Regions from separate parts of the Planococcus maritimus genome, predicted to be linked through region 1. Evidence: riboswitches for the same ligand, from Rfam matches in the RefSeq annotation. Region 1 holds a riboswitch; the other holds the start of a gene.
The links. A riboswitch is a leader RNA that binds a small molecule or an ion and turns the genes downstream of it on or off. The one in region 1 is predicted to bind preQ1.

Region 1 (7,427 bases):
TTACAGGCACCGGCAGTCACCGCGAGTTAACTGGGAAACATGCTTTATACCGGGAATTTGCCGAGCAACAATTAACTTAATGTTTTCTCTTGACCTTGACGCTGCGTCAAGGTTTAAGATGAAGTTATCAGGAGGTGGCGGCATGTATACAGTGCAAAAACTGGCTTCGCTTGCCGGCGTCAGCGCACGTACTTTGCGTTATTACGATTCCATCGGCTTGCTGATGCCGCAGAAAAACGAATCTGGTTACCGGGTGTACAACAGCGCAGAAATCGATCGCCTGCAGCTCATTCTGTTTTACCGGGAACTTGGGTTTGGGCTTCAAGACATTGCAAAGCTTCTGGACGACCCGGATTTTGATGAAACGGAAGCATTGATCGGACAGCGACAACAGCTACTTGAAGAACGCAGCCGCCTGGACCTGTTGATTACTAATGTGGAGAAAACGATTTCCGCAAAACAAGGGGATAGTCAAATGGCAGATCACGAAAAGTTTGAAGGATTTAAACAGCAACTGGTTGATGACAATGAAGCGGCGTACGGAACAGAAATCCGCGAGAAATACGGCGACACTGAAATCGACCGCTCAAATGCCAAAATGCTCGGGATGGGCCAAGAACAATACGAAGCGTTCAAGCGCCTTGAGCAAGACATTCTGGACAAGTTGGAACGTGCGCTAACAGAAGGCGAACAGGCAGGAGCTGCGGGTCAGGAAGTAGCCGATTTGCACCGGCAATGGCTCGGGTTTACGTGGGGCAGTTACGATCCCAAAGCACACGCCGGCCTAGCGGAGATGTATGTGGCAGATGAACGGTTTGCTGCGTACTATGATAGAGCCGGTGAAGGCGCAGCGCAGTATTTGCGAGATGCCATCATTGCCTATACCGATCAGCACAGTGAATAAAAATGGTCCCGCCTTGGCGGGTCTTTTTTCGTTTCGTTCGGAAAGGCAAGGGAATAGAAGTTAAATACAATAAGAAAGATGGGGGATGAGGAAGATGCTGACCGTGATGAGCTTTAATATTGCCTCAGGAAAACGAATAGACGGCGAACTGGAACTTGAATTGACAGCACAGGCCATTGAACAAGGGCGAGTGGATATTGCCGGTTTACAGGAGGTCGACCGCAACTTTTCCTCGCGCAGCAAATTTTGGGACCAGGCCAAATGGCTATCCAAGCGGCTCGGCATGAACATGGCATACGGGCCGAATTTGATCGACAGGGGAGCCGGTGGCACGCGGCCGAAGCGTGAATACGGCAACGCAATCTTAAGCCACTATCCAATTGTATCGTCCAAAAACCATGATTTAAGCGCTGTCGAAACGCATCCGGAAAACTTTGAGCCGCGCGGGATGCTTGAAGCGGTCATTGAAGTGGCTGGGCAACGATTTTCTTTTTACAATACGCATCTGTCGTTGATTGACGAGATCGTGGACCGCAATTTGACGGAAATTCTCACCATCACCGCAGGCAACCCGCTGCCTCAACTACTGGTAGGAGATTTCAATGCGTCGCCATCGACTAAGCACATCCAGCGATTCTCCAAGCATTTCCACAACGCATTTGGTGCTGGCCCCTATCCCGACACGTATAAAAAGCAGGGAGACCACGGACAGAAAATCGATTATATTTTCCATAATGACCATTTTGAGTCGTCAGAAGCCTGGGTTGTTGAAAACGAGGCGTCAGATCACGTGCCAATTGTGGCAAAAATCAGAAATTTACAAAACTATAACATATTTTAACTTGTTTTTAACTTAGAAAAGCGCCATGCCTGCTATAATTAAGGGGACAATTGCAGCTGCCACTGATTCGTTTCAACCTGAAAAGGAGATGGTCTCATGCACGGCGACGCCAGCACGACACCAACAGTGAAAGTAATGTCGTTCAATATTGCCCACGGAATGGGAATGGACGGCCAAGTGGATTTAGAGAGAACGGCACAAGCGATCGAAGCGTCAGGCGCTACCATTGTAGCCCTCCAGGAAGTCGACCGTTATTTTTCTTCCCGCAGTTTTTATATGGATCAGGTCGAATGGCTTTCCGAACGGCTCGGGATGTACGCCGCATATGGCGCGAACTTGAATCAGGAGCCGGATGACCCAGAACGCCCGAATCGCCAATACGGCAACGCGACATTAAGCCTTTATCCCATTAAATATGCAGAAAACCATTTTTTGACGCAAGTCGTTACCGACGTCTACAATAATGAGCAGCGAGGCGTCCTCGAGACCGTAATTGAAATCGAAGGAACGTATCTCAAAGTATTGAATGCTCACTTGGCGTTAAAAGATGAAGAATTGGAACTGAGTGTTGCGGAAATAGTGGAGATTGCGGGCAAAAGCTATTTTCCAAAAATCATCACAGGCGATTTCAATGCGCCGCCGACACACCGCCACTTGAGCCATCTACACAGCACCATGACGGATGTCTTCTTGAGAACCAAGCGGGGCGACGCCTATACGTATCCATCTCCTTATGAAAATCATGAAACAGGTGAATCGTTTAAGCCGATGACGCGCATCGATTATATTTTTGCTGACCACGGTTTTGACGTGCGCGAGGTCGAAACAATCGAAACGGCGGTATCGGACCATTTGCCGATCACCGCAGAGCTGGTCTGGACACAGAAAAAGGTCCCATCTGCCATCCTCGTGCCTGCAGTCCTGCCAACTAAACAAAAAATGTAAATACGAAAAGCCGCCGGCAAGTTAGACTGCTGGCGGCTTTTCTGCGCATGGATTTTATTCATGAAGCAAAACTTTTTTGGGTGCTTGTTTTGGAGCGGCGTGCGAGTTTGACGAGCAAGTAAACAAGTGGGGTATCCGCTGCTGCGACTGCCCATTTAAACAGATACTGGGTTACAATCATCGCGGCTAGCGCCGATAGCGGCATCGTCCCATAAAAAGCGATCGTGATAAAAATGGACGTATCGACCAATTGGCTAACCATCGTCGATGCATTATTGCGCAGCCACAACTTCGAGTCGCCGTTTCTCGCTTTTAATTTGTGGAAGATCGAGACGTCTAAGTTCTGGCTGATAAAATACGACACAAGACTTGCGAGCGTCACTCGGAAGCCGGCCGAGAAAATCGACTCGAATGCTTGCTGGTCTGCGAAAAACGGCGCGGACGGCAACTGAATCGCCGCAAAGATGAACGCCAGCGCTGCGAGTTGCGTGATAAACCCAGCCATGACCGTTTGGCGCGCGGCTTCTTTGCCGTACACTTCTGCGATGGTGTCGGTGATCGGAAACGTAAAGACGTAGACGATGACCGCGGCCGGCAGCACGGCCCATTCACTGATCGAGAATAGTTTGACCGCTAGGATATTCGACAGGATGAGCAAGCCGACAAAAGCACCGTTTAAATAAAGTAGCATGGCCGCTTCCCCTTATCGATTGGTGATTGTTTCCGGATTCATGTCGTGGTTCATCATCCGGTACGTCGCCATTTCTTCGTATTTCGTGCCAGGCTTGCCGTGGTTCGTATACGGGTCGATTGACAAGCCGCCGCGCGGGGTAAACTTGCCCCAAACTTCGATATAGCGGGGGTCGAGCAGCTCGATCAAGTCGTTCATGATGATATTGACGACGTCTTCATGGAAATCGCCGTGATTGCGGAAGCTGAACAAATAGAGCTTCAGAGCTTTACTTTCAACGAGCTTTTTATCGGGAATGAAGCTCAAATAAATCGTCGCGAAATCTGGCTGGCCGGTTTGCGGGCATAGCGAAGTGAATTCCGGGCAATTGAATTTGACGAAGTAATCGCGCGTGTGGAGATTGTCGATCGCTTCTAGAATGCCTGGGTCGTACTCGAATTTGTAGCGTGTGTTCTGGTTGCCGAGCAAAGCTAAATGCTCGAGTGTATCTTCATTTCTTCCTGCCATGTGTGTGGCCTCCTTCAAAATGGCCGGCGGGGGAGAGCTATAAAAAATCGGACAACAGAAAAGCCGAATCGCATGTGGATTCGGCTTGATTTCAAAATCCATAGTTTTTTATAGAGGGTGGAATGCTATGAACCTCTCCCGTTGCCGGGTTATTTAATTTCCTGCCTTATCGTATAAGATAGGGGCGGTTCTGTCAATTGGTGGTTTGTTAGGGATTAGCCTTTGCAATTTTCAGTTCCTATAGTTAATAGGGCAAGACGTGTGTGATGAAAAGAAGTGTTTGGAAAAATATTCGCTTTTCGACTGCGTTTCAGGGGGACGCTTTCCGGAGGGCTTGCATTGAGCCGCTTCGTCGCTGCGCTCCTGCAGGGTCTCAATTGTCTCGCTATTCCTCCCGGAGTCGCCCCCTTCCACTCCGTCTCTAGTTTAGAGGGAAAGATCATTTCTTCAATCTACTTAATAAAAGATGTGGAAATGTGTCGGGCTTTGTAGCTCAAGTCATCTCGATCAATAAAGATGTAATTGTAAATTCTATTCTAATTAAAATCTTTCTATTCAAGTATCTTAAACCCAGATACCACGTCCGAGGAAGCGATTCCCCCGCTAGCCGGCAACTGGGTACAGAAGCAAACATAACTAAACACGCTTCACTCAATGAAATCTCCTAGCCGCCGAGCGTAAAGGGGTGAGCCGATGCCGTAAGACAGGCGTTCTTCCTGGCTTATGGCAAGAGGCCAACCCAAAGCCCGGCGGCGACTGCCAAATGAAGTTCAACTAATAAACAGGAATAATTTCACAAGCAAACCCTCGCTATCTTCATAAATGTGGTCAATCCGGGAAGCGATTCCCCCACAAGCCGGCAACTGGGTACAGAAGCCGACCCGCCTAAACACGCCTCACTCATTGAAATCTCCCAGCCGCCGAGCGTAAAGGGGTGAGCCGAAGCGGTAAGACAGGCGGTTTTCCTGGCTTACTGCGAAAGGCCAACCCAAAGCAGGGTGGCGACTACTAAACTGAAGCTCAAATAGAATTATGGAACAATAAGACAAACAAGCCCTCGCTATCTTCTTTTTTCAGCAAATAAAAAAAGCTAGAGAAAAAAATCTCTAGCTTTTCATTATTAATGAAACGGGCAACCTGATTGCACAGTTGTATTCTTTTGTTCGTGATAAAACACATTATCCGGGCGGTTTTTCAGTTTTTGCACGTTTTTTAAGATCAAGCGGCTTTTTGGCATCGTCGGCATGCGGGACATATCGTAGGACAAGTCCTGTTCAGGCACGCTGTATTCCAGGTTCTCTGCAAAATACTTAAAAATCGACTGCATATACATGACCGTCATCCATTCACCCGCACAGCGGTGGCCGGTATGATGGTCGCCGCCTCCTTGCGGAATGAAAGAAAACGGGCTGCCGTCCCATGTGCTGAAACGTTCAGGGATGAATTCGTCGGCATTGTCCCAGGAATCGGGATGATGGTTCGTGCCGTAAAGGTCCAGAATGACGCGCATGTCTTTTTTGAACTGGACGCCGTTCCAGTTGAAATCTTTTTTGGAAATCGCTGCCATGACGGGTGCGAAAGGATAATAGCGACGCACTTCCTGGGCAAAATTATGGCTGTAATTGTGTTCATCCGCCTGCAATTTTTCGCGTGTGGCCGGATTTTCGTGCATGGCCATGACACCGAAGACGATAAAGTAAGCCGTCGCAATCATCGGACGGTAGGCGTTGTTCAAATCGACAGCTGCTGTTTCGAGGTCGAGCAGTTTGCCGTTTGGCGTGCGGTGATGGGCGACGATATACGCTGCTGTGTACGCTGGCGGATTGTACTCGCCTTTACGGATTTGCTTGATGATTTTCTTTAGCCAGTCTTCGTGTGCATTGCGCGCTTTCATGCCTTCAAGGTAGCGCCCTTCGGTGAGGCCAAACGAATCGACCATCGTAACAAGTTCCCATGTGCGCTGCTTGACTTCGCTTTCTTTCATTGGCAGGCCAGCCCAATGGATCATCGAGCGCGTGAAAATTTCTTCGATTTCATCCAATAAGACGACTTCGTCCATGTGCTGCCATTGTTCAGCTTTGGCTTCTAATTCTTGGATCATCATGCGCTTGGCATCTTCTAATCGTTCAGGTGTCATCATCGATAGGAACATGCGTTTTTGCTGATGATGGTCTTCGCCGTCGCGCCCATGGACCGCACCGCGCCCGAATAGCGTCTGTTCAAGTGGAAGCGGCGCTGCACCGCTGCGTTTGAAATAATCGTTATTGTAGAACAGTTCAGCGGCTTCCTCGCCGGCCATGCACAGGACCTTTTTCCCCATCAGGCGGGTTTCAAAAATATCCGAGCCCAGCTCTTTGCGGCGGCCAGGCAGGAAATCAAATCCTTCACCGAGAAGGGATAGAGTATTGTCCAATTCTTTTGCTTTCGGGATCGGGTGCTTCACTTTCATGTAACGTCAGCTCCTTGAGTCTATTCAATGCAGGAAATTCACCTGTTAAGTTGAAAAATCATTGTAGGAAACCATACCCTTCTAGCATCCCCGTAAACGCTTCCGGAATTTTGGAATAGCGCATATCAAAAAGCTGGAGTAGGCGTTTTTTCATGGTACACTGAAAACACTAGATAGGCTGAAAGGAGCGGCAAGAATGACAAATGGATTCGGCGGCTTGTCCCGTCAGGCACTCGAATGGGTCGAGTTGAAATGGCCAGGAGCTGCGCTAGAAGAAGCTGTCCCTTTAAAAGGCGGAACTTCTTCACTGCTTTATGAAATTCGCGCAAACAAAGACGGAGAGCGGCAAAGCCTTGTGTTGCGGCTGCATCATAAAGGAGAGTGGCTCGATCAGGAACCGGATTTGGCCAAGCATGAGGCAATGAGTCTGGAACTCGCCGAAAAAGCGGGTATTTCCGCCCCGCGCGTTCTAGCGTTTGATGAGAGTGGAGAAGCATGCGGCATGCCGGCCGTCTTGATGACAAAAGTACCGGGGACGGTTATTTTGCCGCCTTCGTATGATGCGGCGTGGCTTGAAGGCCTTGCTGAGACGCTCGCAGAGATTCATCGCCATAAAGCGGAAGGCTTTCCTTATGAATACTTCGCTTATAACGATGCAAGGCGTCTCGAGCGGCCAAAGTGGTCGCGTGTTGAAGGCGATTGGATGCGCGCATTTTATATCGTCGCTGCAGGTGGTCCGCCGGTTGAGTATGGCTTGATCCACCGCGATTATCACCCGGGAAATATTCTATGGGAATCTGGGCGCGTCAGCGGGGTCGTCGACTGGGTCAATACGTGCTTGGGTCCGGCTGGAGTCGATGTCGGGCATTGCCGCGTCAATTTGGCGCAACTTTACGGCACACGCGTCGCCAATGAATTTTTGGCCGCTTATGAACGCCATGCCGGCCCATCATTTACTTATGATCCGTATTGGGATTTATTGTCTTTGATTGACACATTGGACGGCAGCCCTGCAGTCTACCCGGGTTGGAAAGAATTCGGCTTGTCCGGCTTGTCCGATGAATTGGTCCGTTATCGCTTGGATGAGTAC
Region 2 (7,427 bases), 1.0 Mb from region 1:
ATTTCGGTAACGATTTTGCCTTTGTATTGGATCGTCGGATTCACTGCTTTAAAGCAAGGTGTCCATGATTTCATTGCAGATACGACGGTTGTCCACGAGGACGCTTACCGCAAACAGCAAATGGCGAGAAAGCGGCTGGAAGGGTCTCGGTTGCAAGAAAGCGAAAGCATTTAGTATGATAAAGGTAATCTGAAAGGGAGGCGTTGCAATTTGGTACAAATCACATTCAAGCAAAACCCTGTAACATTGCCAGGCAATGAAGTGAAAGTAGGCGATCAGGCACCGGACTTCACGGCGTTATCGAACAGCCTGGAACCGAAGTCTTTGGAGGATTTCAAAGGCAAAGTGCTATTGGTTAGTGTCGTGCCATCACTTGATACAGGAGTATGTTCCGATCAGACAAAACGCTTCAGCGATGAAGCGGCATCACTAGGTCAAGACGTCGAAGTGTTGACGGTTTCTTGTGACTTGCCATTCGCACAGAAGCGCTGGACCGAAATTAACGGTGTAGACTCCATCACAACATTGTCCGATCATCGCGACTTGTCGTTTGGTGAAGCGTACGGCTTGACGATGCAAGAACTGCGCTTGTTGGCACGTTCCATTTTTGTAGTCGACAAAGACGGCAAAGTGGCATACGTGGAATATGTGTCAGAAGGTACCGATCACCCTGATTACGACAAAGCACTTGAAGCAGTTAAGAAACTGACAAACTAATACCAAGAAACCCACTCTTGCCGAGTGGGTTTCCTTATTGAGGACGGAGATTTATGAATTCATCTATGGAAAGTATTTTTACGGCGATTGACAATGAAACGGTGTCGATCCAAAAACAGGAAGAAACTTCCTATTTAGAAAGTTTGCTCACGACGACTGAGCGCTGGCTGGATGGGCAATTGAGCATCGCAGAAGATGCATCAAAAGAAGATATGCGAAAAGCGCTGCAATTGTCGATATTAAAAGGCATGAAAGAGCATGTTCAGCCCCATCACCAAATGACGCCGGATGCACTCGGTTTATTAATCGGCTACCTGGTGGAGCTATTTGTCAAAGAACAGCAAGCGACTGTTCTGGACCCCGCAGCCGGAACGGGTAATTTATTGTTTACTGTGATGAATTATTTGGACGGCCGCATGAGCGGGACTGCTGTCGAACTCGATGATTTGTTAATCCGACTGGCTTCGAATATCGGCAATTTGATCGAGCAGCCAGTGACGTTTTATTTGCAAGATGCCCTGCAACCGCTATTGATCGACCCGGTCGATTGCGTCGTTTCTGACTTGCCGGTCGGTTATTATCCGGACGAAGCAACTGCCTCAAATTATGAGTTGAAAGCGGAAGAAGGCATGTCCTATGCCCATCATTTGTTCATCGAGCAATCGTTGAAGCATACAAAAGCAGGCGGCTATTTGTTCTTTGTCATCCCAAGAAATATTTTCGAATCACCAATGGCGGGACAATTGCACAGCTTCCTGAAACATCAAGCGCATATCCAGGCGGTCATGGAACTGCCGGAGAACATCTTTAAAAACGCTCAGCATGCTAAGGCAGTGTTGGTTTTGCAGAAAAAACAAGATGGCTTGAAAGCACCGAAAGAAGTGCTCCTTGCCCGCGTCCCAAATATGTCGAAGCCCGAAACGATGGCGAAATTCTTTACACAAGTCAATGGATGGTTCAAAGAAAATAAATAAAGGCATAAACCGGTTCTATTCGTAGAGGGCCGGTTTTTTCGTTCCTGGAAAAAGGCAGGAACTTTTCAGGGGACGGCGAATAGCGTTAAGTAGACAAAAGAATGATCATCTTGAAAGGAGTGGAAGTATGTATCAGAACATTCTACTGGCTGTCGACGGTTCCGAAAATTCGGCTCGTGCAGCTAAAGAGGCCGTGAAGATTGCTAGTTTGGTTGATGGAGCGGAAGTGACGGTTGTCTATGTGTCCGATTACAAAGAAGATGCAAATGAAGTGATTCATGACGCTGCGGCGATGGAATTCGATTTGGCCAGAAAGAAAAAGATCCAGCCAGTCGCCGAGCTGCTGGATAGGGAACAAATATTCCACCAAGTCGAAGTGTTGCATGGCATTCCAGGCCCCGCAATCGTCAAGATGACCAAGGAAAAGCAATACGATTTAGTGGTCATTGGGAGTCGTGGATTGTCGCCGATCCGTGAAGTAATGCTTGGCAGCGTTAGCCACAAAGTCGTCAATCATGCAGAATGCCCCGTTCTTGTAGTCAGGTGATCCAGCTTGCGGTGATTTGGTATACTAAGCATAGCGTGAATTAGGGGAGATGAGAAAAACATGGTGGAGTTGCCGAATTGCCCACAATGCGGTTGTGAGTACACGTATGAAGATGCCGGAATGGTGGTGTGCCCAGAGTGTGCACATGAATGGAATCCGACTGAACAACTGCAAGAGGAAGCGGTGCGCGATGCGGTTGGAAACATTTTAGCGGATGGGGACGCTGTCACGGTGATCAAAAATTTGAAAGTAAAAGGCAGTTCGAATACCTTGAAAATCGGAACGAAAGTCAAAAGCATCCGACTTGTAGACGGTGACCATAATATTGATTGCAAAATCGATGGCTTCGGTGCAATGCAGTTGAAATCGGAATTTGTGAAAAAAGCCTGAGGTCGATGCAAGCAAAAACCCGGTCAGTTCGCCAGAAATAGCGAACCGACCGGGTTTTATACTTGAGTTAAACTCCGCGTTTATTTCCCCATAACAGGGTGTGCAGCTGAGGCAGTACTTTGGCGTCGTTTAGTGGAGCGGATGTTAAATGTCTGTCGATCAGCCATTGATAACGTCCAAGCAGATGCTGGACCAGCTGTTCATCGTCTGTCGTTTGTGTGTCGTCATTGCCGACTTGTAAAAAGAATGGAAATGCTGGATAGCGCAAGTGAAGCTGTTCTGCAAAAAAGAAATCAGCTTCATCAAATACGACCACTTTCAAACTCGCTTGAGCCGCAGATAGCCTGCCAAGCATCGCATCGAGTTTGGAGTAATCCAAAATCATGCCTGAACTTGGAGGTTTCGGCGACACAGTGACATCATCGATTTCAGTGAGCCAGTCCTGCCAAATGCTGCCTTGAGTTTCGACCGCAGTTCGCCAGCCGTTTTCACGGCACAACGCGACCAGTTCTGCTATTCCTTTATGGAGAGCTGGATTGCCACCTGAAATGGTGACGTGGGAAAAGGCATCTTTCCCGAGCTGTTTTAACTGAGTGACAATGTCATCAGGTGCCATCGCCGTACTTTTGCCAGTACCATCCCATGTAAACTTAGAATCGCACCAGGAACAGGAATAATCGCATCCAGCTGTCCGGACGAACATCGTTTTCTGTCCCATGACCATGCCTTCGCCTTGAATGGTCGGTCCGAAGACTTCCATAACAGGGATTTTCATGATGACACCTTCTTCGGTCGGTAGATCACATAGCTTGTCGGCGTTTCGCGGACGATGACTTGCAAGCATTCCGGTTGGTTATCCGTTTGGTTAAGCTTTTCTTGAATCAGCGTATGGATTTGTTTGGCGAGCAATTCGGTCGTAGGAAAGGTGTGGCTGAATTCCGGATGGTCATTCAATACGCTATGGTCATAGCGTTTATGCACCAGGTCTTTCAAGTGTTTAAAGTCGATCAGAAAGCCAGTGTCATTCAATTGGTCACCGGCAATCGTTAGATTCAGATGATAGGTATGGCCGTGCATTTTAGCGCATTTCCCGGCTTCGTCGGCAGGGATATAGTGAGCCGCGGAAAAATGCATATCTTTGTTTAATTCAAAGCAATACGGATGCGAAACCGTTGGATAAAATTGCTGCATCATGACTTTGCACCTGCCTTTTGAGAAAGGTAAGTCTGCAAGCCTTCGTTTCGCAGCCTACAGGATGGGCATGTGCCGCAGCCTTCTGCTGGAATGCCATGATAGCAAGTCAAGGTTTCTTTTTGTACAAAATCGAATGCGCCGAGTTGGTCGGACAACTCCCAGACGCCTGCCTTATCTAGCCACATAAGCGGCGTGTGGATAACAAATTGCTTATCCATCGACAAATTGAGTGTGACATTCAGCGACCGGATGAAAGTATCTCGGCAATCCGGATAGCCGCTGAAATCCGTCTCGCTGACGCCCGTTATCAAATGTCGCGCACCAAATGCGTCGGCGTAAATTGCGGCAAAAGAAAGGAATAATAAATTGCGTCCCGGCACAAATGTAGATGGCAGGCCATCACTTTGTTCTTCGACTTCGATCGAGTCGCGCGTCAAAGCATTGGCGGATAATTGATTGATGAGTCCCATATCGAGTACTTGCAATGTGACGCCAAGTGTTTCTGCGATGTGTTTGGCATGTTCAATTTCCTGCACATGACGCTGGCCGTAATCAAAAGTAACGGCGAGCACTTCGCTGAATTGTTCTAACGCCCAAAATAGGCAAGTGGTGCTATCTTGTCCACCGCTGAACACTACGACGGCTTTTTCATTTTTCATGTAACTACAGCTCCTTAGTTTTTTTGAGAGGGAGTTTGCGAACCTCTTTTATGAAACAGTTACCATAATAGCATAATTAGGCGAGTTCCTGTGTTTTTTCATGTGTAGCGAAAATGTTGTCAGGGTATACAGTGGATAAAAGGGAGGAGTGGCTGCAGATGAAAGCAATAGTCATTGATCAGTACGGAGGAAAAGAGCAACTAAAAGAACGGGAAGTGGAAACGCCAGCCATTTCAGCGCATCAAGTGTTGGTAGAAGTCCACGCGACTTCAATCAATCCGATTGATTGGAAGTTGAGGGAAGGCTATTTAAAAGAAATGCTGCCATGGGAGTTCCCGATTATTCTTGGCTGGGATGTCGCTGGAGTCGTAAAAGAAGTGGGCGATGAGGTCAGACATTATCATCCAGGCGACCGGGTTTTCGCGCGTCCAGCTACAACGCGTCAAGGAACCTATGCTGAATTCGTCCCAGTTGATGAGAATTTGCTGGCGCGCATGCCTGAAAGCATGAGTTTTGAAGAAGGCGCAGCCATTCCATTAACCGGGCTGACAGCGTGGCAATGTTTAGTAGAGACCGGCCAGATTAAGAAAGGCGATAAAGTGCTCATCCATGCAGGCGCTGGCGGCGTCGGCAGCATGGCAATTCAAATTGCCAACAGCATCGGCTGCTACGTAGCAACGACTGCAAGTGATAAAAACGATGAACTCGTCACTTCACTTGGCGCAAACCGCGTCATTGATTATCGGGAAGAGGATTTCTCGGAAGTGCTGGAGAATTTTGATTTTGTTTTGGACACAATGGGCGGCGAAACGCTCGACAAAAGCTATAGCGTCTTAAAACGGGGCGGCAAGCTGGTCAGCATAGCCGGTCAGCCAGATGAAGAAAAAGCGGGACAGTTCGGAATCGAAGCTAGTAGTTATTGGCTTGAGCCAAATGGCCAGCAACTGAAAAAATTGGGCGATCTCTTCGTTAGCGGGGAAGTAAAGCCAGAAGTTGGGCACATTTATCCGCTGACAGAACAAGGTGTACGAGATGCGCATGAGTTAAGCGAATCTCATCACGCCAGAGGCAAAATCGTTCTCAAAGTAAAAGGATGACAGATAAAAGCACGCAGCCATCAGGCTGCGTGCTTTTATCTATTATTCCGATTTGCCGGAACGTTCTTCTGAATAATAATCGTCGGGTGCATCGCTTTGTGCTTCGTCTGTCCGAACAACGAGCACGTCGCATTTAGAGGAGCGAACGATATGTTCTGAAACACTGCCGATGAGGAAACGTTCAACAGCATTCAAGCCGGTAGCTCCGCAAATGATCAAATCGGCTTCGACTCTCTTAGCCAGTTCGCGGGGAATCATCGTTTTAGGCGAACCGTAATCGACCACGATATTGACGTTTTCAACACCGCCAGCTTCGGCTTCTTTTTTGTAATCGCCCAACAAATCTTCAGCGAATTTTTGGGCACGGTCCGCAATTGAACGGTCGTATGCCTCAATGGCAGCAAATGAACGCGTATCGATTACATTTACCAGGTTTAAGGTTGCGTGGTTTCTGGTGGCGATGCCGATGGACTTTTTAAACGCCCATTCCGCTTCTTTCGATCCGTCGACAGCTACCAGAATTTGACTATACTTTAATGTCATCTCTACATTCCTCCTTTGTCTATAATATACCTTTCGAGACATAGGCAATTTGTTCCTCCTTTAAGAAGGATAATTATCGAAATTATTTGCCAACTATTTTTCTTTAAATATACTGGTATATCATTCGTCTCATTTGTAAGCGCTTATATCTTGTCTGTTTGCCATTCAAAAATTATCATTTAAAAAGATAATTTAATGGAGCAATATGAAATGGAATCTGTTAGAATGGATGTGGTTTCAAATGCTTTTAGTTTCATCTATTTTATTATTCCAGACACAATATATTGGAGGGTTTTGTAATGCGCATTGGGGTACCTACTGAAGTGAAGAACAATGAAAACCGTGTGGCAATGACACCAGCAGGAGTAGTGAACTTGGCACTTTTCGGCCATGAAGTTTTCATCCAATCTGGCGCAGGGCTCGGATCAGGTTTTACGGACACTGATTACGAAGCGGCAGGCGCTGTCATTGTTGCCGATGCTGATCAAGCTTGGGCGCAGGACATGGTCATGAAAGTGAAAGAGCCGGTAGCGAGCGAGTACAAGCATTTCCGTGAAGGCCAAGTCCTCTTCACTTATTTGCACTTGGCTCCGGAAGTAGAATTGACGAATGCATTGATCGAATCGAAAGTGACCGGTGTCGCATATGAGACGGTTCAGCTTCCAAACAATTCCTTGCCGCTTCTGACGCCAATGAGTGAAGTAGCAGGCCGCATGTCAACGCAGATCGGTGCGCAGTTCCTTGAGAAAATCCATGGTGGCGGCGGCATCTTGCTCGGTGGCATCCCAGGCGTTTCCCGAGGGAAAGTAACGGTGGTCGGCGGAGGTGTCGCCGGTACGAACGCTGCTAAAGTGGCTATCGGAATGGGCGCTGACGTAACCATCCTCGATTTGAATCCAGAGCGCTTACGCCAATTGGATGACTTGTTCGGCAAAGATGTGCAAACATTGATCTCGAACCCGTTGAATATCGCCCAATCCGTCGAAAAATCGGATCTGGTCATCGGTGCTGTATTGATTCCAGGAGCGAAAGCACCGAAATTGATCACGGAAGACATGATCAAATCGATGAAGCCGGGTTCTGTCGTGGTCGATATTGCCATCGATCAAGGCGGTATTTTCGAAACAAGCGACCGCATCACGACACACGATGCACCGACATACGTAAAGCATGATGTTGTTCACTATGCGGTAGCGAACATGCCAGGCGCTGTTCCGCGCACATCGACGATCGGCTTGACGAATGTAACGGTCCCATACGCAGTGCAAATCGCCAATAAAGGACTCAAGCAAGCAGTTCTTGATAA

Region 2: another riboswitch for preQ1. It lies ahead of queC (7-cyano-7-deazaguanine synthase QueC); the one in region 1 lies ahead of queF (preQ(1) synthase).

What each region holds. Positions count from the first base shown of each region.
Region 1 covers NZ_CP016538.2:256,925-264,351, forward strand. Annotated here, with positions in the region: gene BBI11_RS01415 (ABC transporter ATP-binding protein) at 1-80, shown strand, start outside; gene BBI11_RS01420 (MerR family transcriptional regulator) at 143-904, shown strand; gene BBI11_RS01425 (endonuclease/exonuclease/phosphatase family protein) at 990-1,745, shown strand; gene BBI11_RS01430 (endonuclease/exonuclease/phosphatase family protein) at 1,842-2,690, shown strand; gene BBI11_RS01435 (queuosine precursor transporter) at 2,749-3,381, opposite strand; gene queF (preQ(1) synthase) at 3,394-3,888, opposite strand; PreQ1 riboswitch class I at 3,983-4,030, opposite strand; gene BBI11_RS01445 (cytochrome P450) at 5,009-6,337, opposite strand; gene BBI11_RS01450 (phosphotransferase family protein) at 6,534-7,427, shown strand, end outside.
Region 2 covers NZ_CP016538.2:1,280,449-1,287,875, forward strand. Annotated here, with positions in the region: gene BBI11_RS06455 (RDD family protein) at 1-174, shown strand, start outside; gene tpx (thiol peroxidase) at 211-717, shown strand; gene BBI11_RS06465 (class I SAM-dependent methyltransferase) at 771-1,691, shown strand; gene BBI11_RS06470 (universal stress protein) at 1,819-2,238, shown strand; gene BBI11_RS06475 (zinc ribbon domain-containing protein YjdM) at 2,299-2,628, shown strand; gene queE (7-carboxy-7-deazaguanine synthase QueE) at 2,696-3,406, opposite strand; gene queD (6-carboxytetrahydropterin synthase QueD) at 3,400-3,822, opposite strand; gene queC (7-cyano-7-deazaguanine synthase QueC) at 3,819-4,481, opposite strand; PreQ1 riboswitch class I at 4,490-4,533, opposite strand; gene BBI11_RS06495 (NADP-dependent oxidoreductase) at 4,640-5,578, shown strand; gene BBI11_RS06500 (universal stress protein) at 5,621-6,121, opposite strand; gene ald (alanine dehydrogenase) at 6,421-7,427, shown strand, end outside.